4 regions of the Mesorhizobium sp. W050 genome follow, and region 4 is predicted to be linked to each of the others. Evidence: predicted binding sites of a transcription regulator. Region 4 holds the regulator's gene; each other region holds the start of a gene.

Region 1 (7,823 bases), 2.7 Mb from region 4:
GACCAGCGCCAGGAAGGCACGGCCGGGGTGATCGACGCCAATGAAGGAGGCGTGGGCAATGATGTTGAGCGACTGCTTGCCGCGATATTCCGGGTGTGCGCGCCAGCCTATATCGGCCAGCAGACAGGCAGCGTGGCGATAGCGCGCCTCATCCTCCGTCTCGTCGATGCCGAAGGCGGCAAAGGTCTTGTCCGTCCATTCGACAAGCTCATGCGCATGGGTGACCGAGCGCGACCGCAGCCGCGCCAGTTCCTCCGAAGCGGAGACCAGCGGATCGGCCTTCTGCTCGGCAGGGTCGAGCAGCGAATAGAGAAACCCTTCGCGCACGCCCAATGCCGAGACGATGATCTTCGACGGCTGCATCGCCGCCATGATCTCCTGCAGCACGACCGCGCCATAGGGCAGCAGCGAACGGCGGTTCTTCGACACACCTTCGATGCCCTTGACCTTCTCGATCTCGCCTTTCGCCACCTGCTTCAGGAAATTGGCGGCGCTTTCGACACCGATCTCATAGTGGTGCATGACGCCAAGCGGGTAGTTGGTCATTTCCATGTGCAGCCGGGCAAGGTTTCGCCAGGTGCCGCCAACGGCGTAAAAGGGCCGTCCCAGCCCGCCCTTCAACAATTTGGCGCGCGCCAGTTCGTCGCGGGTGATCTTTGCCGCCTGGGCGAGCGAATTCCTGGCCATGTCCTGCAGCCGCAGGCCACCCAGCGGCAGCGTGATGCCGTCGCCGATCGCCTCGCCATTGATGTCGATAAGCTCCAGGCTGCCGCCGCCAAGATCGCCGGCAATGCCATTGGCGGGGTGGAAGCCCGAAATGACGCCAAGCGCTGAATAATGCGCCTCCTGCCGGCCAGTGAGCACGCGGATCTCGGTCTTGAGCACATCCTGGGCGCGGTGGATGAAGTCGGGTCCGTTGATCGCTTCGCGGGCCGCGGCCGTTGCCAGCACAAACATGTGCTCCGCACCCGCCTGGTCGGAGAGCGCGCGGAAACGGCGGAACTCCTCCATCGAGCGCGTCACCGCCTCGGGATCGAGCTTGCCGGTCGAAACGATGCCGCGGCCGAGACCGGCCAGCATCTTTTCGTTAAACAGCAAGGTAGGCGAGCGCGCCAGCCCTTCATAGACGACAAGGCGGATCGAGTTCGAGCCGATGTCGATGATGGACAGCGGCCGGCGATCCTGCAGCCGGCCTTGGGACGTTGAAATCATCAGCCGGTGTTCTTCTTGCGACGCTTGAACTGCGCGATGCGCTTGGGCGCATGCGACTTCAGCGCGTCACCCCGTCCCGACAGGCTCGGATTGGTCATGAAATATTCCTGCGCGTTGAACGGTTCCTCACCCTCCTCCAGCACGACGCGCCGGGAGGTTCCGTCAGCCAATACGTCGAAACTTTGCTGGTTGTCCATGATGTTGCCCAGCATGATCTGGCCAAGGATCTGTTCATGCACCGTCGGATTAGTGATCGGCACCATAGTCTCGACGCGGCGGTCGAGATTGCGTGGCATCAAGTCGGCCGAGGCGATGTAGACGATCGCCTCGTCCGACGGCAGGCCATGGCCGTTGCCGAAGCAGTAGATGCGGCTGTGTTCGAGGAAGCGGCCGACGATCGACTTGACCCTGATGTTTTCCGACAGGCCGGGCACCTGCGGCCGCAGGCAGCAGATGCCCCGCACGACGAGATCGATCTCGACGCCGGCACGGCTGGCGTCATAGAGCGCGTCGATGATGTTGGGATCGACGAGCGCGTTCATCTTCATCCAGATGCGCGCCGGACGGCCAGCCAGCGCGTAGGCGACCTCGTCGGCAATGTGCTTGAGGATACGGCTGCGCAGCGTAAACGGCGAGATGGCGATCCGCATCTCATCGGTCGGCTCGGCGTAGCCGGTGATGAAGTTGAACAGCTGGGCGACATCGCGCGCGATCGTCGGATCGGTGGTGAAGAAGGACAGGTCGGTGTAGATGCGCGCGGTCACCGGATGGTAGTTGCCGGTGCCGAGATGTACATAGTTGCGCAGCTTGCCGTCCTCACGCCGCACCACGAGCGACATTTTCGCATGGGTTTTCAGTTCGAGGAAGCCGAACACGACCTGGACGCCGGCGCGTTCGAGGTCGCGCGCCCAGCGGATGTTGGCTTCCTCGTCGAAGCGCGCCTTGAGCTCGACCAGGGCGGTCACCGACTTGCCGGCCTCGGCCGCGTCGACCAAGGCGCGCACGATCGGGCTGTCGTTGGAGGTGCGGTAGAGCGTCTGCTTGATTGCCACCACCTCCGGGTCGGCCATTGCCTGGCGCAGGAACTGGACCACCACGTCGAAGGATTCATAGGGGTGGTGGACGACGATGTCCTTCTCGCGGATGGCCGCGAAACAATCGCCGCCATGCTCGCGGATGCGCTCGGGAAAGCGTGGATTGTAGGGGGTGAACTTCAGGTCGTCGCGTGGCACGGCGACGATCTCGGAAATCTGGCTGAGCGCCAGCGGGCCGGTCAGAACGCTGATGCGGCTCGAAGAGACGCCAAGCTCGCCGGCGACGAACTCGCGCAATTCGCCGGGCATCGACTTGTCGAATTCGATGCGGATGACCGAACCGCGGCGGCGCCGCTTCAGCGCCGTCTCGAACAGGCGCACGAGATCTTCCGACTCTTCCTCGACCTCGATATCGCTGTCCCGGATGATGCGGAAGGTGCCGGAACCCTTGACCTCATAGCCGGGGAACAGCTTGCCGATATAGAGGCCGACAGCCTCCTCCAGTGGAATGAAGCGAACGTGCTGCTTGCGGTCGGGCAGACGGATGAAGCGCTTCAGCGCCACCGGCAGGCGCAGAAGCGCGCTCATCTCCTCGCCATTCTTGCGATGGCGCAATTGCAGCGCCATCGAGAAGCCGAGATTGGGAATGAACGGAAACGGATGCGCCGGGTCGATCGACAGTGGAGTCAGCACCGGGAAAACCTGGTCCTGGAAATGGTCTTCCAGCCAGACTTTCTCATCCTTGGTCAGTGCATCGCGGGTGATGCTCTCAATGCCTTCCTTGTTGAGCAGCAGCATCAGCGCCGAAAGGCTGTTCTGCTGGTCCTCCTGCAGCCGCTCGACTTCGCGCAGCAATTGTTCCAGCTGCTGCTCCGGCGTGCGGCCGTCGGGGCTCTTGAGCGCAATGCCTTCGCGCACCTGGCCGGCAAGGCCGGCAACGCGGACCATGAAGAATTCATCGAGATTGGCGGCCGAAATCGACAGGAAACGGACGCGTTCGAGCAGCGGATGGTGCTCGTTCTGCAATTCCTCGAGCACACGCCGGTTGAACTGCAGCCAGGAGAACTCACGGTTGACGAACCGATCGGGGTTGCCGCCCTCGGGGCTCGCCACCTCGACATTGATGAATTCGCTCTGCACCGGCTTCAGTTCGTTCATGGTTCCTGCTCTTCCCCGCCAACCGTCCCTTGGAGCGCCGCTGGACGTGCCATGCCTCTAACACGCTTTTGTGACGCATGGCCCTTCGGCGAAAACCATTCCGATTTCAGGGACATGCACTTAACCGGCTCACCGTATCCTCTGACAGGCTTTTGCGACAGTTTCATTTCATCGATCTTGCAAACAGGCCTGTTATGTTCCAGATGCTTTTCGACGAGATCAAGGAGACGACGATGGCAGGCGGTTCCATTCCCCATTTCCAGAACGATGCGGGCCATCCGGCAATCGACATCGGCGTCAAGGAATTCATGTGCACCGGCGCCAACCCGCCCTTCGACCACCCGCATGTGTTCCTCGACATGGGCGACGACAATGAAAAGGTCTGCCCCTATTGCTCGACGCTCTACCGCTATTCGGCGAAGCTGAGGGCGACGGAAACGCTGCCGGCCGGTTGCCTTTATATCGACCAGGCCGCCTGATCCTTCCGCGACAAGCCCGATGGAAGACATCAGGTCCCGGCAGGTCATAATCGCCGGGGCCGGCATCGCCGGGCTGACCGCTGCCCTTGCCTTCGCCGGACGGGGTTATCCGGTAAAGCTGATCGAACAGGCACAGCACCTAGAAGCGGCCGGCGCCGGCATCCAGCTTTCGCCCAACGCAACACGCATTCTTGGAAAACTCGGCGTGCTCGACCGACTGCTGCCCGCAGCGTTGCGGCCGGAAGCGGTCGTGCTCAAGGACGCCGGGACGCTGCGCGAACTGGCGCGGGTACCGCTTGGGCAAGCCGCCGAAGCGCGCTGGCAGGCGCCTTATCTCGTCGCTCACCGCGCCGATCTGCAGGCAGCGCTGCTGGCGCAAATGGCCGAACGGCCGGAGATTGAGCTCATCACCGGCGCCCGCGTGACCGGCATCGTCAAAGACGCGCAATATGTCGCCGTGACCGCCGAAGTGGACGGCCGCGAGATCGAGGCACGCGGCAAACTGCTGGTCGGCGCCGACGGCGTCTGGTCGGCAGTCAGGGCGCAACTCGCAGGCGAGGACTTCGTCAAAAGCCGTTTTTCGGGCGAACTCGCCTGGCGAGTCACGATCGCGGCCGAGAGCGCCGCCGGCGAAGCCTTTGTCGCGATCGGCGCCGCCGACTGCGTCACCACGTTCCTGCATCCAGGCTTCCACATGGTCGCCTATCCCGTCAGCAAAGGCCGGGCCTTCAATCTCGCCGCCTTCACCAAGGGCGAGCGCATGGCGGAAGGTTGGTCAGGCCATGCCGATCCCGCGATCCTCACGGCTGCCCTGCGCGGCACCGCGCCGGGCCTGACGAAGCTTGTGGCACTGGCCGGCCCATGGACGGCCTTTCCGATCCACACCGTCGAACAGAAGCGGTGGACGAGCCCGCAGGGCATCGCGCTGATCGGCGACGCCGCGCACGCGATGACGCCGTTTGCCGCGCAGGGCGCGGCAATGGCGATCGAGGATGCCATCACGCTTGCCGACGCTATCGCCGATTTCCCTGGCGATCTGCCCAGAAGTTTTCAAATCTGGGAAAATCTTCGGCGGCCGCGTGTCGCCAAGGCCGCGCGTCGTGGGGCCGTAAACCGCCTCGCCTGGCATGCTGCCGGCCCGGTGGCGATCGCCCGCAATCTGTTCCTGGCCATGCGCTCGCCCGACAAGCTCGCCGCCGACCTCGACTGGCTCTATGGGTGGCGAGCGGACGCTCGGCAGTCTAGATCGTCGACTTAGCGATCCTTCCCACCCCCCTCTGTCCTGCCGGACATCTCCCCCGCAAGGGGGGAGATTGGATGTCGCCGTCGCCTTCGCCAAAATCGCCGGCGTTGCAGCAGGAGCGCCGCGGGCAAAACGGCTGATCTCCCCCCTTGCGGGGGCGATGGCCGGCAGGCCAGAGGGGGGTGCTGTCCCGCTGACTTCAAAAGATCCAACACTGTCGCGGTGCGATGAAGGACTGCTAGTTATAAAACCGCATCGACAAGCCCAGCGAGGCCGGCAGCGGGTTCCACCAGCCGGTGCGCAGGCCGGCGGTGCGCAGGCCGGCGGCTGTCCAGGTGTTACAGCCGACAAGCGCGTTGAAATGGCCGTTCGCCTCGAAGAAGCGGTCGAAGCTGGAATAGGCGGCGTTCTCGATGACGACCGGACCATGCGGCCCTTGCTGGAAACTCGCGTCGATATAGTCGAGCAGCGCTGCAAAACGTTCCTCATCGATGTCGAAACCGGTGACAGCAGGGTGCGGCTCGGCGATGGCCCCGGCGATATCGACATGCATGACCGAGGCGTCCAGTGTCAGCGCCTTGAGGACGGGCACTGTCTTCAGCTGCGACCAGCTCGGCGTCTCCAGATAGAAGGCCCGGCCGCCCCAGCCAAAGACGATGTAGCGCACTTCCGGGGCGTCGACAGGGATGCCGGCAGCGACCAGGAAATGGAAGCGCCGGCGCACCTCGTCATCGACGGGAATGGCGATGTCGGTGTGGATCGGATTCTCCAGCACCAGAATATGGCGCGTGCCCTCACCCGCCGCTGACGCCGGCCACAGTGGGCGCGGCACCAAAGTGCCGAGCGTGGCAGCGAGCGCGACCACGATAATCAGCATGGCCAGGAAACGCAGGCCTTTTCTCATACGGCGGCGGCCTTGTGTTTCCCTGGCGTTTCAATGGAGAAGATTAACCCCGACCCCAGGTAGCAAAAGAGCCCGGCCGCATTACGGCCGGGCTCTTTTGGTTCGCATGAAAATGCTCAGTGCAGGATCTGCGACAGAAACAGCTTCGTGCGCTCGTGGCGCGGATGGTCGAAGAACTCGGCCGGCGTGTTCTGTTCGACGATCTGGCCCTGATCCATGAAGATCACCCGGTTGGCGACCTTGCGAGCAAAGCCCATTTCGTGAGTGACGCACAGCATGGTCATGCCTTCCTCGGCCAGGCCCACCATCGTCTCCAGCACTTCCTTGATCATTTCGGGATCGAGCGCCGAGGTCGGCTCATCGAACAGCATGATGCGCGGGTTCATGCACAGCGAACGCGCTATCGCCACGCGCTGCTGCTGGCCGCCCGACAGCTGGCCCGGATATTTGTTGGCCTGTTCGGGGATCTTGACGCGCTTGAGGAAGTGCATGGCGATTTCCTCGGCCTGCTTCTTCGGCGTCTTGCGCACCCAGATCGGCGCCAGCGTGCAGTTCTCCAGGATGGTCAGATGCGGAAACAGGTTGAAGTGCTGGAACACCATGCCGACCTCGCGGCGCACCTCGTCGATCTTCTTGAGATCGTTGGTGAGTTCCTTGCCGTCGACGATGATCTTGCCCTTCTGGTGCTCTTCCAGCCGGTTGATGCAGCGGATCATGGTCGACTTGCCCGAGCCCGAAGGACCGCAGATGACGATGCGCTCGCCGCGCATCACCTTGAGGTTGATGTCCTTCAGCACATGGAACTCGCCATACCATTTGTGCATGCCGATGATGTCGATTGCGACATCGGTGGTCGAAATGTGCATCTTCTTGGCATCGACCTTGATCTCTTCGGCGCTGACGGCGTTTTCTATGACCATGGCAGGTTCCCCTTTTTGTTCTGTCTTTTAGCTATGATGCATGTCGTTGTCCCAAAACCGCTAAACACTTTTGGGCGACATGCATCAACGTTTGTGGCCGGTGTCGAGCCGGCGTTCCGTGTACATCGAATACCGCGACATGCCGAAGCAGAACAGCCAGAAGACGAAGGCTGCAAAGATGAGACCGGATCTCGCGGTCTGTGGGGTCGCCCAATTGGCGTCCGAGAAGTTCTGCTTGACGACGCCAAGCAGGTCAAACATCGAGATGATGATGACGAGGCTTGTGTCCTTGAACATACCGATGAAGGTATTGACGATGCCGGGGATGACCAGCTTCAGTGCCTGCGGCAGCACGATCAGCACCATCTTCTGCCAGTAGCCCAGGCCAAGCGAATCAGCCCCCTCATACTGACCCTTGGGGATCGCCTGCAGGCCGCCGCGCACCACTTCGGCCATGTAGGCGGCGGCAAACAGCGAGACGCCGATCAGCGCCCTGAGATATTTGTCGAACGAAACACCGGCGGGCAGAAACAGCGGCAGCATGACGCTGGCAAAGAACAGAACGGTGATCAGCGGGATGCCGCGAACGAACTCGATGAAGACCACGCACAGTGTCTTGACGATCGGCATCTTGGAGCGCCGGCCGAGCGCCAGCACGATGCCCATCGGCAGCGACACGGCAATGCCGACAAAGGACAGGCTCAGTGTAACCAGCAGCCCGCCCCATAGCTGGGTCTCCACATGCGGCAGGCCGACGATGCCGCCGACCAGCAGCACGAACGCGATGATCGGCAGTGCCAGGAATAGAAGAATGGCGTTCAACCCCTTGCGCGGCACGCGTGGCATCAGCAACGGCACCAGCAGCGCCACGAA
Region 2 (7,823 bases), 4.4 Mb from region 4:
GACAAGGTCGATGCGGCATTGGAACATGCCACCTGGCGGCTTCACGCTAATCAGTTCTCAAAACATTCGGAATGGGATATGGGTCGTCGCCGCGTGGGGTCGCATATCCTGTTGGATATGATGAATAGGCTGGGGGGATCATGTCCGACAATCCGCTTTTTTCCGAGCGCCTGAACCGGCGCGCGTTTCTTGGAATATCCGCTTTGGGTGCCGCTTCCATGGCGCTTTCAGCCTGCACCACGACCGACGTCGTGGTGCCGCCAACGCCCGCTCCGGCGCCCGAACCGGCTCTGGGCGATGCCGCCACCATGTATTCGGCGCGCGTCGATGAGGGCTTTTCATTGCCGGCAATCCCCGTGGCCAAGCTCGATCCGAAGTTCGTGCGCCAGATCGTGGACGATCCGACCGGCGAAAAACCCGGCACGATCGTCGTCGATACATCCGAGCATTTTCTCTATCTGGTGCGCGATGGCGGCAAGGCAATGCGCTATGGCGTAAGCCTCGGCAAGGCCGGGTTTGGCTGGACCGGCAGCGCCGTGATCCAGGCGCGCAAGAAATGGCCGGTGTGGACGCCGCCGCCGGAAATGATCCAGCGCCGGCCGGAACTGGCGAAATACAAGGACGGCATGCCGCCCGGACCGCAGAGCCCGCTCGGCGCGCGCGCGCTCTATCTGTTCCGCGACGGCAAGGACACGATGTACCGGCTGCACGGCACGCCGGAATGGGATTCCATCGGCAAGAACGCGTCGTCGGGCTGCGTGCGCTTCATGAACCAGGACATCATCGACCTCTACAGCCGGGTCAACGGCGTAGCCCAGGTCTATGTGCGCCCGAACCTGTCGGCCGCGGGCAAGATCATGGCTGTGTCGAGCCGGACCGCCGAGCCGATCGATGCCGGCGTGCCAAGGGATGCGGAGATTTTGAAATAGGTGCCTTCACGGCATCGCTGATCGCCGACAAACGGTTAGAGGCGGACGCGCCGGGCGCGTCCGCCTCTCCGTATACGGCTACTTCTTGGCGAGGCCCGGAAGCGTGACCTGATAGACCAGGAACATGGTGTCGACATCGGCGCCGTCTTCGGCCTTGTAGGGCGCGCTGACCTGAAAACCGTCCTCGGTGAGAAAGTCGTTATCGTTGCCGACGAACAGGAAATAGTCGTCGGGCAGCGCCGGATCGAGCACGCTGACCACCGACATTGCTTCCCACTTCTCCGACAGATTGTTCTTGTCGTTGGGCTTGCCGTCATGCAGGCCGAAACGGCCGAGTTCCTTGTTGTCGTTGATGTCGATGAACGGCGTCAGCTTGGCCGGCGTCACCGAGGGGTCGAGCACGCCCTTGGGCGCCAGCGGCTTGTCGGCGGCATCGAAGGCGCCGCCGGCAATGTCGGTGGCGCCAGAGACGTCGACGACGAAAATCTGGCGCAGCAGCGAAGTATCGCCCTTCACCCCCTGGCCGTTTCCGCTGTCGCGCGCCAGCATCAGGAAGGTCTTGTCGGACAGCGCCACGATTTCGCTCTGCGCGGCGACCTTGGTCTTGTCCTTGGCGTCCTTGAACACCGGCAGCGGCACGGCATATTCATGCACCAGCTTGAGATGGGCCGGGTCGGAGGCGTCGTAGACCAGCGCGCGGGTGTTCTGGCGCGTCGCGGGCGAATCGCCGCCATCCTGGCGGGGCGCCGACTGCAGCACAGTAATCAGCGACTTGCCGTCCGGCGTCAGCGCCATGCCTTCGAGGCCTTGATTGTTCTGGCGGCCGGTTTCGGGATCCTTCGGATCGGGTTCGGCTGCACCGGGGCCCGGATTGTCGGAGGCGAAGTTCGGCGCGCCCTTGCGCATCGGCACCAAAGCGGCGGGCGGCTGCGTTGCCGACAACAGATGGCCGTCGGCCGAGAAGCGGTAGATGTTGGGGCCGTATTCGTCAGAGATGAACATGGTGCCGTCGGGCAGCCGCGCGATCGCCTCATTGTCGAGCGCCAGCTTGCCATTGGCCTCGGGCAGGATCGGCAGGTCGCCATTGGCCGCGCGCAAGCCGTTGAGCGGATCGAGACCGGTGGCGTCTGCGCCCTTGTCGTCGGTGAGCAGCAGGGAATCGGCTAACGTCGCCTTGACGCCGGTCCTTTCCTGGCCGGCGGTGGGCGTGGCGCCCAGTGCGGTCGGCGTGAACTCGATGCGAATAGTGTTGAGCCGCGGCCGGTAGTCGGTGGTGCCGACGACATTGTAGCCGCGATCCGGCAGCAGCCACAGCGAACCCTTGTAGCCATCCGCGCCATGGGTCCAGCTTGCGGCGTCGATCGACATGCCGGAGCCGGAGCCGAAGGTCTCGCCGAACTTGTCCTTCTGATCGGCCGGAATGCGGCCGACGCCGACCAGGCCCTTGTTGACGAAGCCGCCAACGGTGGCGGTGCTGTCGGCAAGGGCAGGGGTCAGGGCGCTAAACAGCGCCAATGCGGCGCCGAGCGACACGGTTCGGTGCAATTTTTCATGGGATAACCTCTTTGTGACGGAACGGGCCGGAACGGCCGGATGACGAAGCCGCCGCAATCGACGATGCCGCGCCCACCGATGAGCGGTCTAGGACGCGAAGATGATAGTTGCGTGACAGACCGTGTCGCACGCGCTCCGGAACCATTTTCCAGCCTGATCCGTTGCACGCGAGCCCAAGCGTCGCCTGCGATGGCCGGTCGAGCCCCGGGCCCAGGAGGGATAAATGGGTTTCGATCAGTATCACGAGCCACCGGAAGAACTGACGCAGGAGGTGCGGACCTTTGCCCGCATGATCACCTCGTTGATCGAAGAGGCCGAGGCGATCAGCTGGTACGAACAGCGCATGTCGGTCGAGAAAGACCCTCAGGCCAAGGCGATCATGAAGAACGCGCAAGGCGAGGAGTTCAAGCATTTCGGCATGGATCTGGAATTCCTGCTGCGCCAGAAGAAAGACTGGCGCACGGAACTGAAGGAAATCCTGTTCACCACCGGCGACATCGTCAAGGCCGGCGAGCGGGGCGAGAAGAAGGTGGATTGAGGCCCGCCGGCCTTCCTCCGCGGCGGATCAATCGCTGTCGCGGGCGATCAGCTCCAGCGGCCAGACTTCGCGGATGATGCGCGGACCTTCCGGGCCGGCAAAGGCGGGAAGCGAGGCCAGCAGCATTTCGGCCAGCCGCCGGCCCATCGGCTCCAGCGACGGACGGAAGGCGGTCAGCGCCGGCGAGAAATAACGGCAGAGCGGCGTGTCGACGATGACGATCACCGCGATGTCGTGGCCGGGCCTGATGCCCATCTCGGCCAGTGCCTTGCAGCCGCCGAGCGCCATTGCGTCATTGTTGAAGATGATGGCTGTGGGCCGGTCCTTGGAGAGCATCACGCGCGGCGTCACCTGGTAGCCTCCGGCCTCGTTGATGAAGCCGTCGGCGATCAGGCCGGGGTCGACTTCGATGCCATGCCGCCCCAGCGCCTTGCGGTAGCCGTCGAGGAACAGGTAGCCGAAGTTGAGATCCAGCGAAGGGCGGATGGCGGCAATGCGGCGGTGGCCGCGCGCGACCAGCCGGTCGACGGCTTCGTCACCCGCCCTCTCGAAATCGATATCGAGCGAAGGATAGGTGTCGTCGCCGGATTGACTTCGGCCAAGCGTGGCGAAGGGAAAGCCAGCCTTGCTGAGATAGTCGATCCGATCGTCTTCCCGCCGTGTATTGGCCAACACGACCGCGTCGGCTCGGCGCGTCTCAACCACGCGGCGCAGCCTCTCCTGCTGATATTGGCCGGGCTCGCCCATGACGACCATCAGATCCAGGTCATCCTCGGCCAGTCGGCCCTGCAGACCGATCAGGAACGGGATGAAGAACGGTTCGCCATATTGCTGGTCGCCCGGATGCGGCTGCAGCATGAAGGCGATCGAATGGGTGGTGCCTTGCCGCAGACTGCGGCCGGACTGGTTGGGCGAATAGTTCAATTGCTTGGCGGCGGCGAGCACGCGCTGGCGGGTGTCGGCATTGACGTCGGCGCGGCCGTTCAGCGCCCGCGACACGGTGCCGATCGAAATGTTCAGGTGACGCGCAAGGTCATGGATGCTGGACGCCAAGGACAGTTCTCCCCCTGTCTTGGCTAGCACCGGCTGCCGCCCAGGCCAAGGCTTCGGGATGATTTTTCGCTGGCAGCCGATTGACATTCTACGCCATCGGGTGTGTTCTCGTAAACGTTTACGGAGAAACGTTTACGGTGATGCCGGAAATGCCGTGACATTCGGTCTGGAGGGACCGGACGGGAGGAATGCCGGATGATGAATGCCGTCCTCGTCGGCTGTGGTGCGATGAGCAAGGCCTGGCTCGATGCCGCGAGGCAGATCGACGGGCTGGCCATTGTCGGCCTTGTCGATCTCGACGCCGAACGGGCGAAGGCGAGGGCGCACGAATACGGGCTCGACGGCGCGGTAATCGGCACCAGCCTCGACGCGGTGCTCGACCAGACCAGGCCCGACGCGGTGTTCGATGTCGTGGTTCCAGCCGCCCGGCGTGATGTCGCCTTTGCCGCCTTTGCCCATAATTGCCATCTGCTGACGGAAAAGCCGCTGGCCGATACTCCGGAAAATGCGCGCGCCATCGTCGATGCGGCGCGTAACGCGGGGCGCGTCCATGCGGTCGTGCAGAACCGCCGCTATGTCGCAAATGTCCGGCGCATAAGGCGCTTTCTCGACTCCGGCGCCATCGGCAAGCCAACCAGCATCCATGCCGACTTCTTCGTCGCGCCGCATTTCGGCGGCTTTCGCGAGGAGATGGCGCATGTGCTCTTGCTCGACATGGCGATCCACACATTCGACGCCGCCCGCTACATGGTCGCAGGCGATCCCGCCGGCGTCTATTGCCAGGAATGGGATCCGGCGAATTCCTGGTACCGGCAGGGCTCGTCGGCCAGCGCTATCTTCGATCTCGGCGGCGGCAAGCGCTTCACCTATGCAGGCTCCTGGTGCGCGGCGGGCTTCCGCACCAGTTGGGAGAGCACATGGCGCATCGTCGCCGAGCACGGCAGCCTGCTCTGGGACGGCGAGGACGGACTGAAGGCCGAGGTTGTGTTGTCGGTCCGCGACGGCCTGTTCGACCTGACCCAGCCCATCACAGTACCGCCGCTCGATTCCGCCGACCGCGTCGGCGGTCATCTCGGCATCATCAAGGATTTCATCCACGCCATCGAGACCGGCAGCGAGCCGGAAACCCGTGGCAGCGACAACATCAAAAGCCTGGCCATGGTTTTTGGCGCCATCGAAAGCGCCGAGACCGGACGGCGCGTCGCAATCACACAGGAAGCATCATGATGCCAAACCCGCTTCTCGACATCCGTATCGGCACCATGGTGCGGGCCAATCTCGAAGACCCGGCCGCCTACATCAAAGAGATTCTGCCGCTCGGCTTCGAGAGCATCCAGCCCTTCTTCTGGCAGACGCTGGGCGGCAAGGATTTGGCGCGGCTCGCCGGTGAGATTGGCGAGGCGATCGGCGATGCCGATGTCGCCGTGTCGTCGATCGGCGTGTTCGGCAATCCGCTGGAGGATGGCGAGGTCGATCGCGGCGTGCTCGCGGCCTGGGAAACCGTCATCGACAATGCGCATCTGTTCGGCGCTTCGATCGTCAGCGGCTTCACCGGACGTCTGCGCGGCAAGAAGCTGACCGACAGCCTGCCGCGCTTCCGTGAGGTCTGGGGGCCGCTGGCCAAACGCGCCGCCGACAAGGGCGTGCGCATTGCCTTCGAAAATTGCGCCATGGACGGCAACTGGGCCGCCGGCGACTGGAACATCGCCCACAATCCGGACGCCTGGGAGCTGATGTTCAACGAATTGCCCGACGACAATCTCGGCCTCGAATGGGAGCCCTGCCATCAGCTGGTCTATCTCATCGACCCGATGCCGCAGATCCGCAAATGGGCGCCGCGCATCTTCCATGTCCACGGCAAGGACGCGACGGTGCGCTGGGATGTGATCCGCGAGCACGGCGTGTTCGGCAAGCTGCCCTTCGTGCAGATGCGCACGCCTGGTTTTGGCGACAGCGACTGGACGCGGGTGATCAGCGAATTGCGGCTGGCCGGTTACAAGGGCGCCATCGACATCGAGGGCTGGCACGACCCGGTCTATCGCGGCGACCTCGAAATCACAGGCCAGGTGCGCGGGCTGGAATACCTCAAGCAATGCCGGGGAGGAGCGACCTACCTGCCGAACCCAGCGTGACCGAGGGCCGGTGGGAGGAGCCGGCCTGACAGATTGCCAAGCACTGCCGACAAGCACTGCCGAAAAGCGAACGACGAACCCCTCGGCTCACCGAGGACAAAAGGGAGGAACGTGCATGAGCATCGCAATGAGAACGACACTTCTGCGCTCGACCGTCGTGGCCGCCGCCACGGCGCTGTGCGCTGCCATCTCCACTCTGCCGGCGCAGGCGCTCGACGCCCAGTGGTGCAAGGATGTCCACATCCGCTTTTTCGTCGGCGGCGCCGAGGGCGACGCTTTCGGCACCATCGTCTACAATGGCGCCAAGCAGGCGGCGTCCGATCTCGGACCCAAGGTCGACTACATCTTCTCGCAGTGGGACGTCGAGAAGATGGTTCAGCAATTGCGCGAGGCCGTCGCCGTGAAGCCCAACGGCATTGCCATGATGGGCCATCCCGGCGACGCCGCGATCATGCCGCTGGCCGAACAGGCGCACAAGGACGGCATCAAGATGATGTACCAGAACGTGCCGGTGCCGACGGTGGTGGCTGCGTTCGGCGGCGGCTATGTCGGCGCCCAGCAGGAGCAGCAGGGCCGCGCGCTCGGCGCTGAAGCGTTCAAGCTCGGCAATCTCAAGTCCGGCGACAAGGCGATCATGATCGGCCCGTTCGAGAACGAGGCGCGCGGTGCGCGCGAGCGCGGCACGGTGGCAGCACTCAAGGAGGCCGGCGTCGAGGTCATCCAGCTGTCGTCGCCGCCGAGCGGCGAATGGGCGTCCGATCCCAATCTGGCGATCCCGGTGATCACCGCGGCCCTGCTCAACAATCCCGATGTGAAGGCGGTCGGCTATCCCGGCGGCCAGATGCTGGGCAACGTCGCCACCTACATGCAGGCGGCGGGACGCAAACCCGGCGACATCTTCAACTTCGGCTTCGACACCAGCCCGCAGATCGTCGAGGCGTTCAAGGGCGGCTGGGTGCAGCTGACGGCCGATCAGCAGCCGTTCCTGCAAGGCTATCTGCCGATCCTCAGCCTTTGCCAGCAGGTGGTGCTGGGCCTGGCGCCGATGAATGTCGACACCGGGGCGGGCTTCGTCACGCCGCAGAATTACGAGATCGTCGCCGAGCTCGCCAAGCAGGCGCTGCGCTGACCTCCCAAACTGCCGGCTGGGCGCAAGCCCGGCCGGCAGGACCGCCGGCACCAGGCCGGGATGATACCACAGGAGCGAGGATCGCCATGGCCGAACGCATCATCGAACTGCGCGACATCAGCAAATCCTATGGCCAGGTCTATGCGCTGGGCGGGGTCAATCTCTCGGTCGACCGCGGCGAGGTGGTCGGCTTGATCGGTGACAATGGCGCTGGCAAATCGACGCTGATCAAGATCCTGTCCGGCGTCGTCAAGCCGACCAGCGGCGAGATCCTGGTGCGCGGCAAGCCGGTGACCGGCTGGAGTGCGGCACGCTCGCGCGACGCCGGCATCGAGACGGTTTTCCAGGACCGGGCGCTGGCCGTGCAGCAGACCATCGTGCGCAACATCTTCATGGGCCGCGAACTCACCGGCTTCATGGGCTTTCTGAAGGTCAATAAAGAGATAGAGGAGGCGAGCCGGCTGATGCGCGAGATCGGCTTTACCTCG
Region 3 (7,823 bases), 2.4 Mb from region 4:
GCAGCGAGGCGGGGAGTTCCACGCTCAGGCTCCGCGTGCCGCGAGCACCGAGGCGCGGGCGAACTCGACAAGGGTGGTGGCGATGGTGGGCAGGCAGGTCATTAAAAAAGGTCTCGCGAGAACGAGACCTTTTTCAGTGTCAGAGCCGTCAATGGCAAGCGGCAATCGCAATCGAGGCGTTATTCGCGATCCGCCACCTTGCGACGGCGCGCTGGCTTGGCCGCAACGGACCTGACAGCAACGGACCTGGCAGGCACAGACCTGGCGACAGCAGGCTCGGCGGCCGCCGCCTCCTGACGATGCCCCATTTCGCGCATTTCGAGCGCCTTTTCACATTTTGCCATGTAGTCGCGCGTCATTGGCAGCGTGTCGTTCTTCTTGGCGATCTGGATCTGGAAGATCACCAGATCCTGCCAGCGGAAGGCGGCTTCCGAAGCCGCCAGATAGAACTCCCACATCCTGCAGAAGCGCTCGTCATAGATGGCCTTGGCCTTGTCGCGGTTGGCGGCAAAGCGCTGGCCCCAATGCTTCAGCGTATCGGCATAGTGCAGCCGCAGAATCTCGATGTCGGTGACCACAAGCCCCGACTTCTCGATCGCCGGCATCACCTCCGACAGCGAGGGAATGTAGCCGCCCGGAAAAATGTACTTGCGGATGAAGGCGCTGGTCGCCCACGGCACGCCGGAGCGGCCGATCGTGTGCAAGAGCATGACGCCATCGGGCTTCAACAGCGTCGCCGACTTGTCGAAGAAGGTGCGGAAGTGGTTGACGCCGACATGCTCGAACATCCCGACCGAGACGATGCGGTCGAAGCGTTCGTTGAGCTCGCGGTAGTCCTTGAGGTCGAAATGCACGCGGTCCTGCAAGCCTTGCGCATGCGCCCGGTCGGTGGCGACGCCGTGCTGCTCGGTCGACAGCGTCACGCCTTGCACGTCGACATCGAAAGCCTTGGCGAGATAGAGGCCGAGTCCACCCCAGCCGGAGCCGATATCGAGCACGGTCTGCCCGGCCTTCAGCCTGAGCTTGGCGGCGATATGGCGTTTCTTGGCCATCTGCGCCTCGTCGAGCGTCATGTCCGGCTGTTCGAAATAGGCGCAGGAATACTGCATGTCCTCGTCGAGGAAGAGCCGGTAGATGTCACCCGACAAATCATAGTGGCGCTGCACGTTGCGGCGCGCCCGCGATGCGGTGTTGATCTGCTGCAGGCGGCGAAAGGCGTGGCGCAGGCCCTCGATAGCCTTCGACCAGGTGGCGTCGATACCGCCGCTGCCCATGTTCTGGAAGGCGATGCGCATCATACCCAGTACGCCGCCCTCGATGATGTCGAGTTCGCCGTCCATATAGGCTTCCGGCACCGCCAGCATCGGATCGAAGGTAATGGCGCGCTCGGCATGCGCGGTCTTGATGTGCATATGCACCGGCTCGCCGCTGCCGTCGCCGAAAACCACTGTCGAGCCCTTCGGGCCGGTGACTTTCAGATTGCCCGTACGCACCAGGCGGTCGAGAACGCGTTTCAACAGAATATTCATCACCAAATGTCCCCTCACGGTCAGACTGGCGGACCAATTCTGCAACAATATATAGGGGTTCGAAAAGTTCCATTTGGCACAAAAATGCCCGGGCGAGAGGCCCGGGCATTGGTCCAGAAAGGCTGGATGACGAGGAAGTGATTGGAGCGCTGCTCCCTCGCTTCCCGATCAGGCCCAGTGCGGGATCAGGCGTTGTCTTCTTCGCCGCCTTCGAACTCGGTGTTCGGGTCGAAGAAGTTCTCCGGCCGTGCGTTGTCGTTGATGTCATCGCCATAGATGGCTTCGGCGGTGGTCAGCGTCTCGCCCTTGGCCTGGCGCTGGGCTTCGTCGGCCGTGCGGGCGATGTTGAGGCTGATGGTGACCTCGACTTCCGGATGCAGCGCAATCGCCACATTGGTGACGCCGATGGTCTTGATCGGCTGGTTGAGCTGGATCTGGTTGCGGTTGACCGAGAACCCTTCGGCGGTCAGCAGGTCGGCGATGTCGCGGGTCGACACCGAACCGTAGAGCTGGCCTGTCTCGCCGGCCGAACGCACGGCGATGAAGCTCTTGCCGTCGAGCTTTTCGGCAACCTGGCTGGCTTCCGACTTGCGCTCGAGGTTGCGCGCTTCGAGCTGCGCGCGCTGCCCTTCGAACTTCTTCTTGTTGGCTTCGTTGGCGCGCAGCGCCTTGCCCTGCGGCAAGAGGAAGTTGCGGGCAAAGCCGTCCTTGACCTTGACGGTATCGCCCATCTGGCCGAGGCGGGAAACGCGTTCGAGAAGAATCACTTGCATGGTTTTGTTCCTTCGTCTGGGCACCGACCGCGGGATCGGCGCCGAATTGAATGGAACAGGTCAGGAAGCTCTGAGCGCCTTGGCGCCGGTGTCGCTGTCCTGCCTGTCGCGGCAGTTAGAGGCTTTTCACCTCAACTCGGGATTTCAATGCATGTCGCCAAGAGTGGTCCCGGTTTTGGGACAACGACATGCATCATCAAATTACCCCTGCGGCGCCCGTCGCCGTGGGAGAAGGAAGCAGGCGGCGAACCGCCCGCTCGAAAGTCTTAGCGAACCACGTAGGGCAGCAGGCCGAGGAAGCGGGCGCGCTTGATCGCCTTGGCGAGTTCGCGCTGCTTCTTCTGGCTGACGGCGGTGATGCGCGACGGCACGATCTTGCCGCGCTCGGAAATGTAGCGCTGCAGAAGACGCACGTCCTTGTAGTCGATCTTGGGCGCGTTGGCGCCGGAGAACGGGCAGGTCTTGCGGCGGCGATGGAACGGGCGCCGGGTCGGGATCTGATTGATGTCGACCATTATTCTGCACCTCCTTCAACGCCTTCGCGCGGACGGCGCGGACCACGATCACCACCGGCGTCGCCAAATGAGCGCGGCGGACGATCGCCACGGTCGCCGCGATCACGGTCGCCGAACGAGCGCGGACCACGATCACCACGGTCGCGGTCGCCGAAGCCGCCGCGTTCCGAGCGCTCTTCGCGCTTCTGCATCATGGCCGACGGGCCTTCCTCATGCGCCTCGACCTTGACGGTCAGGAAACGCAGCACGTCCTCGGACAGGCCCATCTGGCGCTCCATCTCGTTGAGCGCTGCCGGCGGGCAGTTGAGGTCCATAAGCGTGTAGTAAGCCTTCCGGTTCTTGTTGACCCGGTAGGTGAGGGACTTCAGTCCCCAGTTCTCGACCCGGCCGACGGACCCGCCATTTGCGGAGATGACGCCCTTGTACTGTTCGACAAGCGCATCGACCTGCTGCTGCGAGAGGTCCTGCCGGGCAAGGAACACATGTTCGTATAGAGCCATAGTGGTTCAGTGCCTTTCTTCGTTTCTCTCCCGGATCCTCGCGGCAAAAGCCTCTGCAACTTCTCTGACCCGCTGGTCCCGAGGGGGCGAGGAAGAAAGGAGCATTTCGAGACGGTCGAGAGCGGAGACACGGGAGGCGGAAGCGCTTCTGGCTTCACACGAAGGTTTTGGGTAAAACCTCCGGCCCTCCGTTCAGCCCCCAGCAAGGACCGGCAGATTGCGGGCGTCTATATTAGCAATTTGGCTGGAAGGCAAGGGTAACGCATGCTCCGGACAGCGTCCTGGCGTCGCAGGGTTGGAAAAGACCAGGCATCAACTCGTATGCGGGGTACGACCGTTGATCGTTTCGGGGAAGAAGTCCGGAGCCGCCTTACGCTTGCCGAACATCATATCGTATTGCAGCATGCGGAAATCGTTGATCGCCGGATCGATGTCCTTCTGCCGCGCCCAGTCCGCCGTGGCCTCACCTGACGGTGTCAGAAGCAGATTGCGATCCACGACGCGATAGCGTTCGCGCAGCGCGCCTAAGAAGCCGGTATAGTAGGGGTGCGTGATCCCGGCCGTGGTAAGGATATGGTAGGGCAGGAAGGCCGGGCTCACCGCGCCCATATCCTGCGCCGGACCGGTGCGGTTAGACCAGATGACCAGCGGCGTCTGATGATGCTCCAGTGCCGCCTCCGGCGTCGGTTCCTTGCGCGGCGCGACATTGTCCTTCAGGTAACCGGTTTCGACATAGACGGGGCCGAGCGGCGGCAGATGGTCGCCGAAGAAGGCGATGACCGTCGGCCGCTCGCGCTTCTTCGCCCATTCGATCAATCGTTCGAGGCCACGGTCGGCATCGGCGGAGCCTTCGGCATAGCTGAGCAGCGATTCCCGCGCCCATGTGCTGATCGGCGCCGCGACCTTGTGGGTCGGATTGTAATAGCGGTACGGCTCGTAGGGACCGTGGTTCTGCAGGCTGACGGCGAAGAAGAACACCGGCCGCTCGCTGGCGTCGGCCTCTGCGATGATCTCGTCGGTCATCGACGCATCGGAAGCCAGCGGCCCGCGCTTTTCCAGTGGCGGCAGCGTCTCTTCCGAGCGGAAATCGTTGAAACCGAAATCGGCATAGACGGCGCCTCTGTTCCAGAACCAGTTGGTGCCCGGATGGATGGCGCGCGCCCGGTAGCCCTCGCTTTTCAGGAAGGTCGCCAGCGACGGCGTCGGCGTGCGCACATATTGCTGGTAGGGGATCGAGCCTGCCGGCAGGAAGGCATTGGAAAAGCCGGTCAGCGCCTCGAATTCGATGTTGGCGGTCATGCCGCCGAATTCCGGCGAAAACATATAGCCGGAACGCAGCGCCCGCACATTGGGGATCGGGTCAGGCGTGATTGTGACGCCGGGCAGCTTGGTCGGATCCCAGAAAGATTCGCTCATCACCACGATGATGTCGGGTTTCTCATCCGGTACCGAGGCCGCCACAGCAGGCCTGTCGATCGCGTCGATCGCCTTGTCGGAATAGCCCGCCGGCGCCGAGACATGCGCCATCGGCACGTTGAGCGCGAAGGCCAGCGCAAACCCGTTGGAGGCGTAGTTCTCCTTCTGGTCCCACATGATCGGGATGATCTGCAGCCGGTCGCGGGTCCATGAGAAGGTGGCGTAGTCCATGATCGAGACGAAGAAGGCGAGCAGCGGCACTGCCAGCGTCAGCCGCGCCAGCCGCCCTTTGCGGCTGAGGATCGGAACCTTGCGGCGCCACAACCGCCAGCCATAGATCAGCAGCGACAGGCCGGCGACGATGCCGACCGCCATGGCGAGCGCCGTCCAAGGCCGCTCGCGCACCAGGAGCGGCATCAGTGCCATGATCTGGCGCGAATAAAGAAAATCGGTTGGGTAGAGCGGATCGCCGAGATAATGCGACTTCTGATGCCCGACAAAGGCCAGCGCCAGCGTCAGCGGCGCCACGATCATCAGGCTCTGGTGACTGCGGCCAAGCACGGCGTCCAGTCCCATCAGCACCAATGCAAAGACAATGATGGTGGTCCAGCCCGGCTTGAATGGCTGCAGGAAGAAGTCGACTGTGCCGAAGAAGTCGCCGCGCACGATCCATTCGATGGCGAACACCAGGATGGCGGAGGCAAGCAGCGTGACCAGACCGTAGCGGATGACCGGCCATCTGCGCCCCGGCAGGTAGCCGGTGGACGGATCGTCTTCCAAGAACTGTGGCGCGGATACGGCCGCGCCCTTCCTGATCCTAGCCACGTCTCTTCCCCCGGCCCAAGCAACGCGAATTTCCACTCGCGCCACCGTTCTGTCATAGAACTGTCATGCAAAAGCTAGCGCCTGTGGCGAAAATAAGAAGAGCCAGCAAACGATTCGTGAGCGGTTTTCATCAGGTGTGATCGGCGAAAAGCCTTTGGGAACAGGGACTCGAGGTCAGCTCCGGTTCAAGCGAGAGCGGAAATGCCGCCTCCGGGCTTGACTTGACGGTCCGCCTTGCGTCACAGGCAGGAAAAATCAGCCGCTGGAGAGCGCCCAAATGGCCGTCGCATTCACCTTTCCGGGACAGGGCAGCCAGGCTGTCGGCATGGGCAAGGACCTCGCCGACGCCTTCCCCGAGGCACGCAGGGTGTTCGAGGAAGTCGATGATGCGTTGGGCGAAAAGCTGTCGAAACTGATCTGGGAAGGCCCGGAAGAGGCGCTGACCCTGACTGCCAATGCCCAGCCGGCGCTGATGGCGGTCTCGCTGGCGGGAATCCGCTCGCTGGAAGCGCGCGGCTTTTCGCTGAAGGACAAGGTTGCCTACGTTGCCGGTCATTCGCTCGGCGAATATTCCGCCCTTGCCGCGGCCGGTTTCGTTTCGGTCGCCGATGCCGCCCGGCTGCTGCGCATCCGCGGCAACGCCATGCAGGCGGCGGTGCCGGCCGGCGAGGGCGCCATGGCGGCGATCATCGGACTGGAACAGCCCGACGTTGAAGCCGCTTGCACCGAGGCCGCAACGGGATCCGGCAAAGTCTGCCAGATCGCCAACGACAATGGCGGCGGCCAACTGGTGATCTCCGGCGCCAGGGCGGCGGTGGAACTCGCCGCGAAACTGTGCACCGAAAAGGGCGCCAAGCGGGCGCTGATGCTGCAGGTCTCGGCCCCCTTCCATTCGGCGCTGATGGCGCCGGCGGCCGATGTCATGCGCGAGGCGCTGGCCGGGGTGACCAAGAATGCACCGGTGGTGCCCGTCGTCTCCAACGTCACTGTAGTCCCGACCAGCGACCCCGACGAGATCGCGCGCCGCCTGGTCGAGCAGATCACCGGCCGCGTGCGCTGGCGCGAAACGGTGGAGTGGTTCGGCGCCAATGGCGTCGCCACGCTGTTTGAGATCGGCGCCGGCAAGGTGCTTTCCGGCCTGGCGCGGCGGATCAGCCGCGACATCGCCACATCGGCCGTCGGCACGCCGGCCGATGTCGAGGCGGCGCTGGCCGCTCTTGCATAATCCACTGGCGATTCAACCCCTCCCGTGGGAAGGGTGTTCTCTTAAGATCAGGAGACGAAAATGTTCGAACTGACCGGCCGCAAGGCGCTCGTCACCGGCGCATCGGGCGGCATTGGCGAGGCGATTGCCCGGGTGCTGCATGCGCAAGGCGCCATTGTCGGCCTGCACGGCACCCGCATCGAGAAACTGGAGACCCTGGCCGGCGAACTCGGCGACCGGGTAAAGCTGTTCCCGGCCAATCTTGCCGACCGTGACGAGGTCAAGGCGCTTGGTCAGAAGGCCGAAGCCGAACTCGAAGGCGTCGACATACTGGTCAACAATGCCGGCATCACCAAGGACGGCCTGTTCGTGCGCATGGCGGACGCGGATTGGGACAGCGTGCTGGAGGTGAACCTCACCGCCGTGTTCCGGCTGACCCGCGAGCTGACCCATCCGATGATGCGCCGCCGCCATGGCCGCATCATCAACATCACCTCGGTGGTCGGCGTCACCGGCAATCCTGGCCAGACCAATTATTGCGCCTCCAAGGCCGGCATGATCGGCTTTTCCAAGTCGCTGGCGCAGGAGATCGCCACCCGCAACATCACCGTCAACTGCGTCGCCCCGGGCTTTATCGAATCGGCCATGACCGACAAGCTCAACGACAAGCAGAAAGACGCGATAATGGCCGCGATCCCGACGCGCCGTATGGGCACGAGTGTTGAAGTGGCGTCGGCCGTCGCCTATCTCGCCTCCAACGAGGCAGCCTACGTCACCGGCCAGACCATCCATGTCAACGGCGGCATGGCCATGATCTGACGGGATATTGCCTGGTGATAAGAAGACATGGCCGGCTTGTGAAAAGAGACCATTTCGCCTTGGACCTCAGCCATTTTTCGTGTAATGCGGCCCGCAACCCGGCGGTTCGGGCAAAAACCGGTCCGGCATCGTTGCGTTTCCGGCAGGACCATCTTTCAGCTTGATTAGCGGCATTCTGCCCGCTAACGAAGACAGACAAACAAAAGACGAGGATGCCCCAAATGAGTGACACCGCAGAGCGC
Region 4 (7,823 bases):
CGCTCGTGCCGTATCGGCCTGCGGATTTGAGGTCGTGTCGGTCATGATGTCCTCCAGCGGCTTGCCGTCTGGCGCGGATGCCGGACCACAGCCTAGAAGTTTGCCGCCGATGGCGGAAACACACAATTCTCGTAGAGAAAACGCCGCGGCTTGACAGCCGCGGCGCCTCATTTCTTCAAGTCGTCGAGATCAGTTGCAAGCCGCGACGCTGCCGGCGGCGACGCCGGTGCAGACTTCGTCCTTCTTGATCCAGCCGGCGTCGATGACGACGTTGAGGTTGTCCTTGGTGATCGCGACGGGGGTCAGGAACAGCGACTTGACGGTGTTGCCGCCAGGCGTGGTGAAGTCCTTGGCGCCGGCAATGTCGCCCGTCTTCTTGCCATCGGCAAGCTGCGAGGCGATCTCGGCGGCGTTCTTGCCGAGTTCGCGCGCGTCCTTCCACACCGACACCGTCTGCGTGCCGAGCGCGATGCGGTTCAGGGCGGCATGGTCGCCGTCCTGGCCCGAGACCGGAACCGTTCCGGCAAGGCCCTGCGCCGTCAGCGCGGCGACAACGCCGCCGGCGGTGCCGTCATTGGCCGCAACCACGGCATCGACCTTGTTGTCATTGGCGGTCAGGAACTGTTCCATGTTCTTCTGGGCGTTGGCCGGCAGCCAGCCATCGGTATAGGCCTCGCCGACATTCTTGATCTTGCCCGAGTCGATGGCTTCCTTGAGCACTTCCATCGAGCCCGAGAACAGGAAATCGGCATTCGGATCCGAGCCCGAGCCCTTGATGAAGACATAGTTGCCTTCGGGCTTCGCCTTGAACACTTCGCGGGCCTGCATGCGGCCGACTTCCTTGTTGTCGAAGGTCAGGTAGAAGACGTCCTTGTTCTCGATCAGGCGATCATAGCCGACGACCGGAATGCCTTCGTCCAGCGCCTTCTGCACCGCCGGGCCGATGGCCGAGGCGTCCTGCGCCAGGATGATCAGCGAGTTGGCGCCCTGCGAGATCAGGCTTTCGACGTCGGTCAGCTGCTTGCCGGGATTGGACTGCGCGTCGGCCGAAATGTACTTGTCGCCGGCGGCTTCGATCGCCGTTTTCATCGCCGCCTCGTCGGTCTTCCAGCGCTCTTCCTGGAAGTTCGACCACGACACGCCGATGACCTTGTCCTTCGCCTGCGCGACCGACATCAGCGCCAGCGACATGGCGACACCCGCCAGCATGGCGGCTGCAAATCTGTTCATCATAATCCTCCCTGCGCCGGGTGCGGCGCGACAAAACTGGCCCGAGGGCCGGCACACGGAGGCCCTATTTTTTCGAGCCTCGAAAAAATACTGGTTCAATGATAAGGCGCTGTCAACATCGATTCTGATGGATTCTGATGGCGTTGCCGAATTTTTTCGAGCTCCGCAATAAACAATGACAGGGCTGCCGGCGTCTGCCAATATTTGGCTGGTGCCGTCGAACACTATCATGAGGCGCGAGGAGGCCGGGAGGAAAACAAATGTCGGTTGGGATCCGCCACGACGATCTGCGCCGTCGCAACCGTGCGATGGTGATTTCGGCCGTGCGCCGGGCCGGCCAGCCGTCGCGGACCGAGATTGCGGCGACCACCGGCCTCAGCCATTCGACGATATCGGCAATCTCGTCTGATCTAATTCAAGAAGGCATCCTGATTGAAGGCAAGCCTGGCGAGACCGGCTCGCTGAAACGCGGCCGGCCGCAGGTCGGCCTTGGCCTCAACCCGGAAGCGGCGGCGGTCATGACCGTGGTGCTGTCGCTGAACTTCCTCTCCGTCACCGTCACCGACTATGCCGGCCAGGTGGTCGCGGAAGAACAGCGCCGGCTCGACACGCTGACCATGCCGCGCGACGAGCTGATCGGCGAATGCGTAGCAATCGTCGGGCGGCGTCTCGCGGACCCGGACCTCGATGTCCAGAGCATCGCCCGCATTGCCATGGGCATCCAGGGCATCACCGATTCGCAGGCGCGGGCCATGCTGTGGTCGCCAATCACGCCACTGACCGACATTGCCTTCGCCGACATGTTGGAAGCGGAATTCGGCATTCCTGCCACCATGGAGAACGACTGCAATATGATGGCGGTGGCCCTGCAATGGCGCCAGCCCGAGCGCTACCGCGACAATTTCATCGCGATCCTCTTGTCGCACGGCATCGGCATGGGGCTGGTGCTGAAAGGCGAACTGTTCACCGGCACCCATTCCTCGGGCGGCGAGTTCGGCCACATGATCCACCGTCCGGGCGGCGCGCTCTGCCGCTGCGGGCGGCGCGGCTGCGTCGAGGCCTATGCCGGAAACTACGCCATCTGGCGCAGCGCCAAAATGATGAGCGAAGATGCCGAGCCGGTCGATATCGGCGACGCTGATATGCGCGCACTCGCCGCGCGCGCCCGCGAAACCGATGGCCCGGAGCGCGAAGCCTATCGCAAGGCCGGTGAGGCGCTCGGCTTCGGCCTCGGCAGCCTGTTTGCGCTGATCGACCCGGCGCCTGTCGCCATGGTTGGCGTCAGCGCCGCCGCCTTCGACCTGATCGAGCCGGCATTGCGCGAAGCGATCGCCCAGACCGCCGGCGGCCAGCACTCGAAGTCGATCTCCTTCGACACCGAGCCCAACGAGCTGCCGCTGATCCGCGAAGGCTGTGCCATGCGCGCGCTCGGCTTCGTCGATCAGGAGATTTTCGCGCCGGGCATTCAGGCCAAATCCGGCAAGCATGTCGCCTGAATGGCCGGCAACGGCGCGACGCGCAGCATCCTAGTCTTCCCTGATCGCGTAGCCGGCGCCGCGAATGGTACGGATGACATCCGGCATGCGGCCGTTGTTGACCGCTTTGCGTAAGCGCCCGACATGGACGTCGACGGTTCGCTCGTCGATGTAGATCGTCTCGCCCCAGACATTGTCGAGCAGCTGGCTGCGCGAGAACACGCGGCCGGGATGGCGCATCATGAATTCGAGCAGCCGGAACTCGGTCGGTCCGAGCCTGATCTCGCTCTTCTTGCGGTAGACACGGTGCGACTCGCGGTCGAGCACGATGTCGCCGACCTTGAGCACGCTGGACAGCACTTCCGGCTTGGCCCGGCGCAGCAGCGCCTTCACGCGCGCCATGAACTCCGGCGTCGAGAATGGCTTGACCAGATAGTCGTCGGCACCGGTGGACAGGCCGCGCACGCGATCGCTTTCCTCACTGCGCGCGGTCAGCATGATGATCGGCAGCCGCTCGGTTTCGGGCCGCACTCTAAGCCGCCGGCAGAGCTCGATGCCGGAAACAGCGGGCACCATCCAGTCGAGCACCAGGAGATCGGGCACGTTTTCCTGCAGGCGGATCTCGGCCTCGTCGCCGCGTGTCACCACCTCGACGTGATAGCCTTCGGATTCGAGGTTGTAGCGGAGGAGCACGCCTAGCGGCTCCTCGTCCTCCACGACCATGATGCGTGGCGCGATCATCGGCAGTTCACCCTCATCAGGCCGGCATGGCCATCGCCGTCTCGTCCTGCTTCGGACGATTGGCGGGCAGTTGCTGGCCGGTCAGCACATAATACGCATTTTCGGCGATGTTGGTGACATGATCGCCGATGCGCTCAAGATTCTTGGCGCAGAACAAGAGATGCGTGCAGGCGGTGATGTTGCGAGGGTCTTCCATCATGTAGGTCAAGAGCTCACGAAACACGGACGTGTATTTGACGTCGATGCGCTCGTCGTCATTCCTGAGTTTTGCAAGCGCTGCCGCATCGGTGGCGGCATATTCCTCGACGACGCCTTGCACCTGGATCAGCACCAGCTGCGCCATGGCGTCGATGGAGTGCGAGAGGTCGCGCGGCGTGACGCTCAAGCCCACGGTGCCGACGCGTTTGGCGATGTTCTTGGCGAGGTCGCCGATGCGCTCGAGGTCGCCCGCCATGCGGATCGAGCCGACCACGGCGCGCAGATCGTTGGCCATCGGCTGACGCTTGGCGATCAGCGTGATGGCGCGGTCGTCCAGTTCGCGCTGGCGCGCATCCATGATGGCGTCGTCGGACACGACACGCTGTGCCAGCGCATTGTCCGAATTGAGCAGCGCCTTGGTCGAGCCGCTGACCATCGAGCCGGCCAGATCGCCCATGTCGCGTATCAGCTTGCTGATCTGCCCGAGCTCTTCATCGAAGGAGGCGACGGTATGTTCACCCATGATCTTGGTCCTCGTGCCTGAAAATTCACCCGCCGGACGGCTCAGCCGAAGCGGCCGGTAATGTAGTCCTGGGTGCGCTTGTCGTCGGGGTTGGTGAACATCTTGTCGGTGGCGCCCTCCTCGACGAGATAGCCGAGATGGAACATCGCCGTGCGCTGCGACACGCGCGCCGCCTGCTGCATCGAGTGGGTGACGATGACGATCGTGTAGTTCTGGCGCAGTTCGTCGATCAGCTCCTCGACACGGGCGGTGGCGATCGGATCGAGCGCCGAGCAGGGCTCGTCCATCAGGATCACCTCCGGCGACACGGCGATGGCGCGCGCGATGCACAGGCGCTGCTGCTGGCCGCCGGACAGGCCGGTGCCGGGCTCCTGCAGGCGGTCCTTGACCTCGTTCCAGATCGCAGCCTTCTTCAGGCTCTGCTCGACGATCTGGTCCATGTCGGACTTGCGCTTGGCCAGCCCATGGATGCGCGGGCCGTAGGCGACGTTCTCGTAGATCGACTTCGGGAACGGGTTGGGTTTCTGGAACACCATGCCGACGCGGGCGCGCAGTTCGACGACATCGATGTTCTTGTCGTAGATGTCGTCTTCATCGAGCGTGATCTTGCCGGTCACCCGCGCCGAATCGATGGTGTCGTTCATGCGGTTGAGGCAGCGCAGGAAGGTCGACTTGCCGCAGCCGGACGGGCCGATCAGCGCCGTCACCTGGTTCTGGCGGACGTCGAGATTGACGTCGAACAACGCCTGCTTCTCGCCGTAGAAGACGCCGACCTTGTCGCCGCGCATCTTGATGACTTCGTTCGACTTGGCGTTCATTTTGTCGCCCACTGCATTCTCAAGGGACTGTTCGGTCATGATGTTCATACCAAATTGCCTTTTTTCTACCAGCGCCGCTCGAACCGGCGCCGAAGCACGATCGCGGTGATGTTCATGGCCATGAGGAAGACGAGCAGGATGATGATGGCGCCGGACATGCGCTCGACAAAAGCGCGCTCAGCCTCGTTTGCCCACATGTAGATCTGCACCGGCAGCGCGGTCGCCGGATCGAAAGGCGTCGTCGGATAATCGGCGACGAAAGCGACCATGCCGATCAAGAGCAGCGGTGCTGTCTCGCCGAGCGCACGCGCCAGGCCGATGATGGTGCCGGTAAGGATGCCTGGGGCGGCAAGCGGCAGGATGTGGTGGAACACCATCTGCATCTTGGAGGCGCCGAGCCCGAGCGCTGCCGAGCGGATCGACGGCGGCACCGCGGCAAGGGCGGCGCGCGTCGCGATGATGATGGTCGGCAGCGTCATCAAGGTCAGCACCAGGCCGCCGACGAAGGAAGCCGAGCGCGGCATGCCGAGGAAGTTGATGAACACGGCAAGGCCAAGCAGACCGAAGACGATCGACGGCACCGCCGCGAGATTGTTGATGTTGACTTCGATCAGGTCCGTAAAGCGGTTCTTCTTGGCGAACTCCTCGAGATAGATCGAGGCGGCGACGCCGATCGGCAGCGCCAGCAAAAGCACGATCACCATCATGTAGAACGAACCGATGATGGCCACGCCCATGCCCGACGTCTCGGGCCGGCTGGAGGCGCCATAGCTGAACAGGCCGGTGTTGAAATGCTCGGCCATCGCGCCTTCGGCTTTGAGCTTGTTCATCCAGTCGATCTGCTGGTCGGACACCTTGCGGCGCGCTTCATCGACGCCGAGGTCGATCTGGCCCTTGAAGGCCGAGTCGAGATTGGCGGCGGCCAGGATGTCGACGTCACGCGTCGTGCCGATCACCGACGGATCGGCGGAGACGATGTCGCGCAGCTGGACGCGGGCGCCTTCCGACAGGAAGCCCTTGAGCTTCAGCATCATCGGCTTGTTGGCCGGATCGATGCCGAGCTTGGCCACCAGCGCGTTTTCGGCGAGCTTGGGATAGTTCGCCTTGATCAGCACGGTAGGGTCGGTCGCGCGCTTGCCGGAGGGATCGATCACCTTCTCGTCGAAGGTGACCGGCAGCGTCACCGTCGTCTGCCAGAAGGCGGTGTAGCCTTTCGAGACGATGGTGATCAACATGATGGCCAGGAACGCCAGGCCCACCGAGATCGCAATCACGCCATAGATGCGGAACCGGCGTTCGGCGGCGTAGCGCGCCTTCAGCCCGATGTCGCGGCGCGGACGCGCGACGGCACCCGCCATCGTGTCCAGGGGGATGTCGGTCATTCGTACTGCTCCCGGTACTTGCGCACGATGTAGAGGGCGACGATGTTCATCACCAGCGTCAGCGCGAACAGCGTCAGGCCGAGCGCGAAGGCGACCAGCGTCTGCGGCGAGTTGAACTCGAGATCGCCGGTCAGCTGGTTGACGATCTTGACGGTGATGGTCGTCATCGCCTCGAACGGGTTGGCCGTCAGATTGGCCGCGACGCCCGCCGCCAGCACGACGATCATCGTCTCGCCGATGGCGCGCGACGCCGTCAACAGGATGGCGCCGACGATGCCGGGCAGTGCCGCCGGCAGGATCACCCGCTTGATCGTCTCGGAGCGCGTGGCACCGAGGCCGAGCGAGCCGTCACGCATTGCGCGCGGCACCGCGGTGATGATGTCGTCGGACAAAGAGGACACGACCGGGATCAGCATGACGCCCATCACCAGGCCGGCGGTGAAGATGCTCTGGCCCTGGATGAAGGGAGAGCCGCCGGTGAGGGCTGCTGAGAGGTCGCGCAGGAACGGTCCGAGCGTGACCACGGCGAAGATGCCGTAGACGATGGTCGGGATGCCGGCCAGCAGTTCAAGCGCGGGCTTGACCACCGACCGGACGCTGCGCGAGGCGTATTCGGACATGTAGACCGCCGACATCAGCCCTACCGGCACTGCGACCAGAAGCGCGACGGCGGCGATGTAGAGCGTGCCGGCGAGTAGCGGGATCAGGCCGAACTGACCCTGGCTGCCGCCGGAACCGGCGGCGGCGAAACGCGGATCCCACACCGTGCCGAAGAAGAAGCTCATCGGTGATACGCTTTCGAAGAAGGTGATCGTCTGGAACAGCATCGACAGCACGATGCCGACCGTGGTCAGGATGGCGATGGTCGAGGCCGCAAGCAGCCCCCACAGCATCAGCTTCTCGACATTGTTGCGCGCCCTGGCGCGCGGCGCGATCTGCCTCAGCGCATAGAAGGCGCCGGCGACCGACAGCGCGAAGGTCAGCACGGCGCCGAACAGGCCGAGCCGGTCCTGGACCTGGTTCGCCTCGACCGCGATCGGGATCATGTAGTCCTGTGTGTCGCTGGCCAGTGCCACGCCCTTGGCGGCGAGCAGCGGCTGCAATTCGGCGAAAGTAGCGGGAAGTGCGGTATCGCCATCGAGCCGGCGCAAGCCCTTGGCCAGGCTCTTCACCAGGCTGGCGTCGAGCGCTTCGCTGGCGACCTTTGTGTCGGCGGTGCGCTCGGGCAAAGCGGCATGGATATGCCGGTCGAGATAGAAGGAAGAGCCGATATCCCAGACGGCGAGCAAAAGGACGGCAGGCAGGACCGCGAGCAGAAAGGCCCACCAGCCATGATAATGCGCGCGCGAATGCGGCTTGACCTTGCCGGCATCCTGCGCCGCGGCGCGCTGGCGGCCGACCACAAAAGCGACCACGCCTATGACGATGATTATGGCGAGTACGAGCAAGGACGACA

The links. The regulator PhoB, encoded in region 4, activates phosphate uptake and scavenging genes when phosphate is short. The targets are predictions, from matches to a motif close to TGTCATNNANCTGTCAT.
Region 1: the regulator PhoB is predicted to act here: its motif matches at 3,559-3,575, upstream of ACYG9Y_RS15310 (RNA degradosome polyphosphate kinase).
Region 2: the regulator PhoB is predicted to act here: its motif matches at 2,584-2,600, upstream of ACYG9Y_RS07080 (esterase-like activity of phytase family protein).
Region 3: the regulator PhoB is predicted to act here: its motif matches at 5,609-5,625, upstream of ACYG9Y_RS17115 (LTA synthase family protein).

Annotation. Positions count from the first base shown of each region.
Region 1 is NZ_JBTTIH010000001.1:3,160,197-3,168,019, forward strand. It holds gene ppx (exopolyphosphatase) at 1-1,212, opposite strand, end outside; gene ACYG9Y_RS15310 (RNA degradosome polyphosphate kinase) at 1,212-3,404, opposite strand; gene ACYG9Y_RS15315 (zinc-finger domain-containing protein) at 3,638-3,883, shown strand; gene ACYG9Y_RS15320 (FAD-dependent monooxygenase) at 3,903-5,141, shown strand; gene ACYG9Y_RS15325 (TIGR02117 family protein) at 5,365-6,030, opposite strand; gene ACYG9Y_RS15330 (amino acid ABC transporter ATP-binding protein) at 6,147-6,950, opposite strand; gene ACYG9Y_RS15335 (amino acid ABC transporter permease) at 7,035-7,823, opposite strand, start outside.
Region 2 is NZ_JBTTIH010000001.1:1,487,508-1,495,330, forward strand. It holds gene ACYG9Y_RS07075 (L,D-transpeptidase) at 141-929, shown strand; gene ACYG9Y_RS07080 (esterase-like activity of phytase family protein) at 1,008-2,474, opposite strand; gene ACYG9Y_RS07085 (ferritin family protein) at 2,707-3,021, shown strand; gene ACYG9Y_RS07090 (LacI family DNA-binding transcriptional regulator) at 3,049-4,074, opposite strand; gene ACYG9Y_RS07095 (Gfo/Idh/MocA family protein) at 4,270-5,301, shown strand; gene ACYG9Y_RS07100 (sugar phosphate isomerase/epimerase family protein) at 5,298-6,206, shown strand; gene ACYG9Y_RS07105 (substrate-binding domain-containing protein) at 6,322-7,335, shown strand; gene ACYG9Y_RS07110 (ATP-binding cassette domain-containing protein) at 7,422-7,823, shown strand, end outside.
Region 3 is NZ_JBTTIH010000001.1:3,493,843-3,501,665, reverse strand. It holds gene ACYG9Y_RS17140 (small ribosomal subunit Rsm22 family protein) at 1-22, opposite strand, end outside; gene ACYG9Y_RS17135 (SAM-dependent methyltransferase) at 180-1,529, opposite strand; gene rplI (50S ribosomal protein L9) at 1,715-2,302, opposite strand; gene rpsR (30S ribosomal protein S18) at 2,569-2,817, opposite strand; gene rpsF (30S ribosomal protein S6) at 2,817-3,317, opposite strand; gene ACYG9Y_RS17115 (LTA synthase family protein) at 3,630-5,558, opposite strand; gene fabD (ACP S-malonyltransferase) at 5,836-6,783, shown strand; gene fabG (3-oxoacyl-[acyl-carrier-protein] reductase) at 6,844-7,581, shown strand; gene ACYG9Y_RS17100 (acyl carrier protein) at 7,803-7,823, shown strand, end outside.
Region 4 is NZ_JBTTIH010000001.1:5,849,775-5,857,597, reverse strand. It holds gene ACYG9Y_RS28355 (sugar ABC transporter permease) at 1-45, opposite strand, end outside; gene xylF (D-xylose ABC transporter substrate-binding protein) at 190-1,230, opposite strand; gene ACYG9Y_RS28345 (ROK family protein) at 1,491-2,726, shown strand; gene phoB (phosphate regulon transcriptional regulator PhoB) at 2,757-3,446, opposite strand; gene phoU (phosphate signaling complex protein PhoU) at 3,463-4,167, opposite strand; gene pstB (phosphate ABC transporter ATP-binding protein PstB) at 4,209-5,033, opposite strand; gene pstA (phosphate ABC transporter permease PstA) at 5,051-6,367, opposite strand; gene pstC (phosphate ABC transporter permease subunit PstC) at 6,364-7,823, opposite strand, start outside.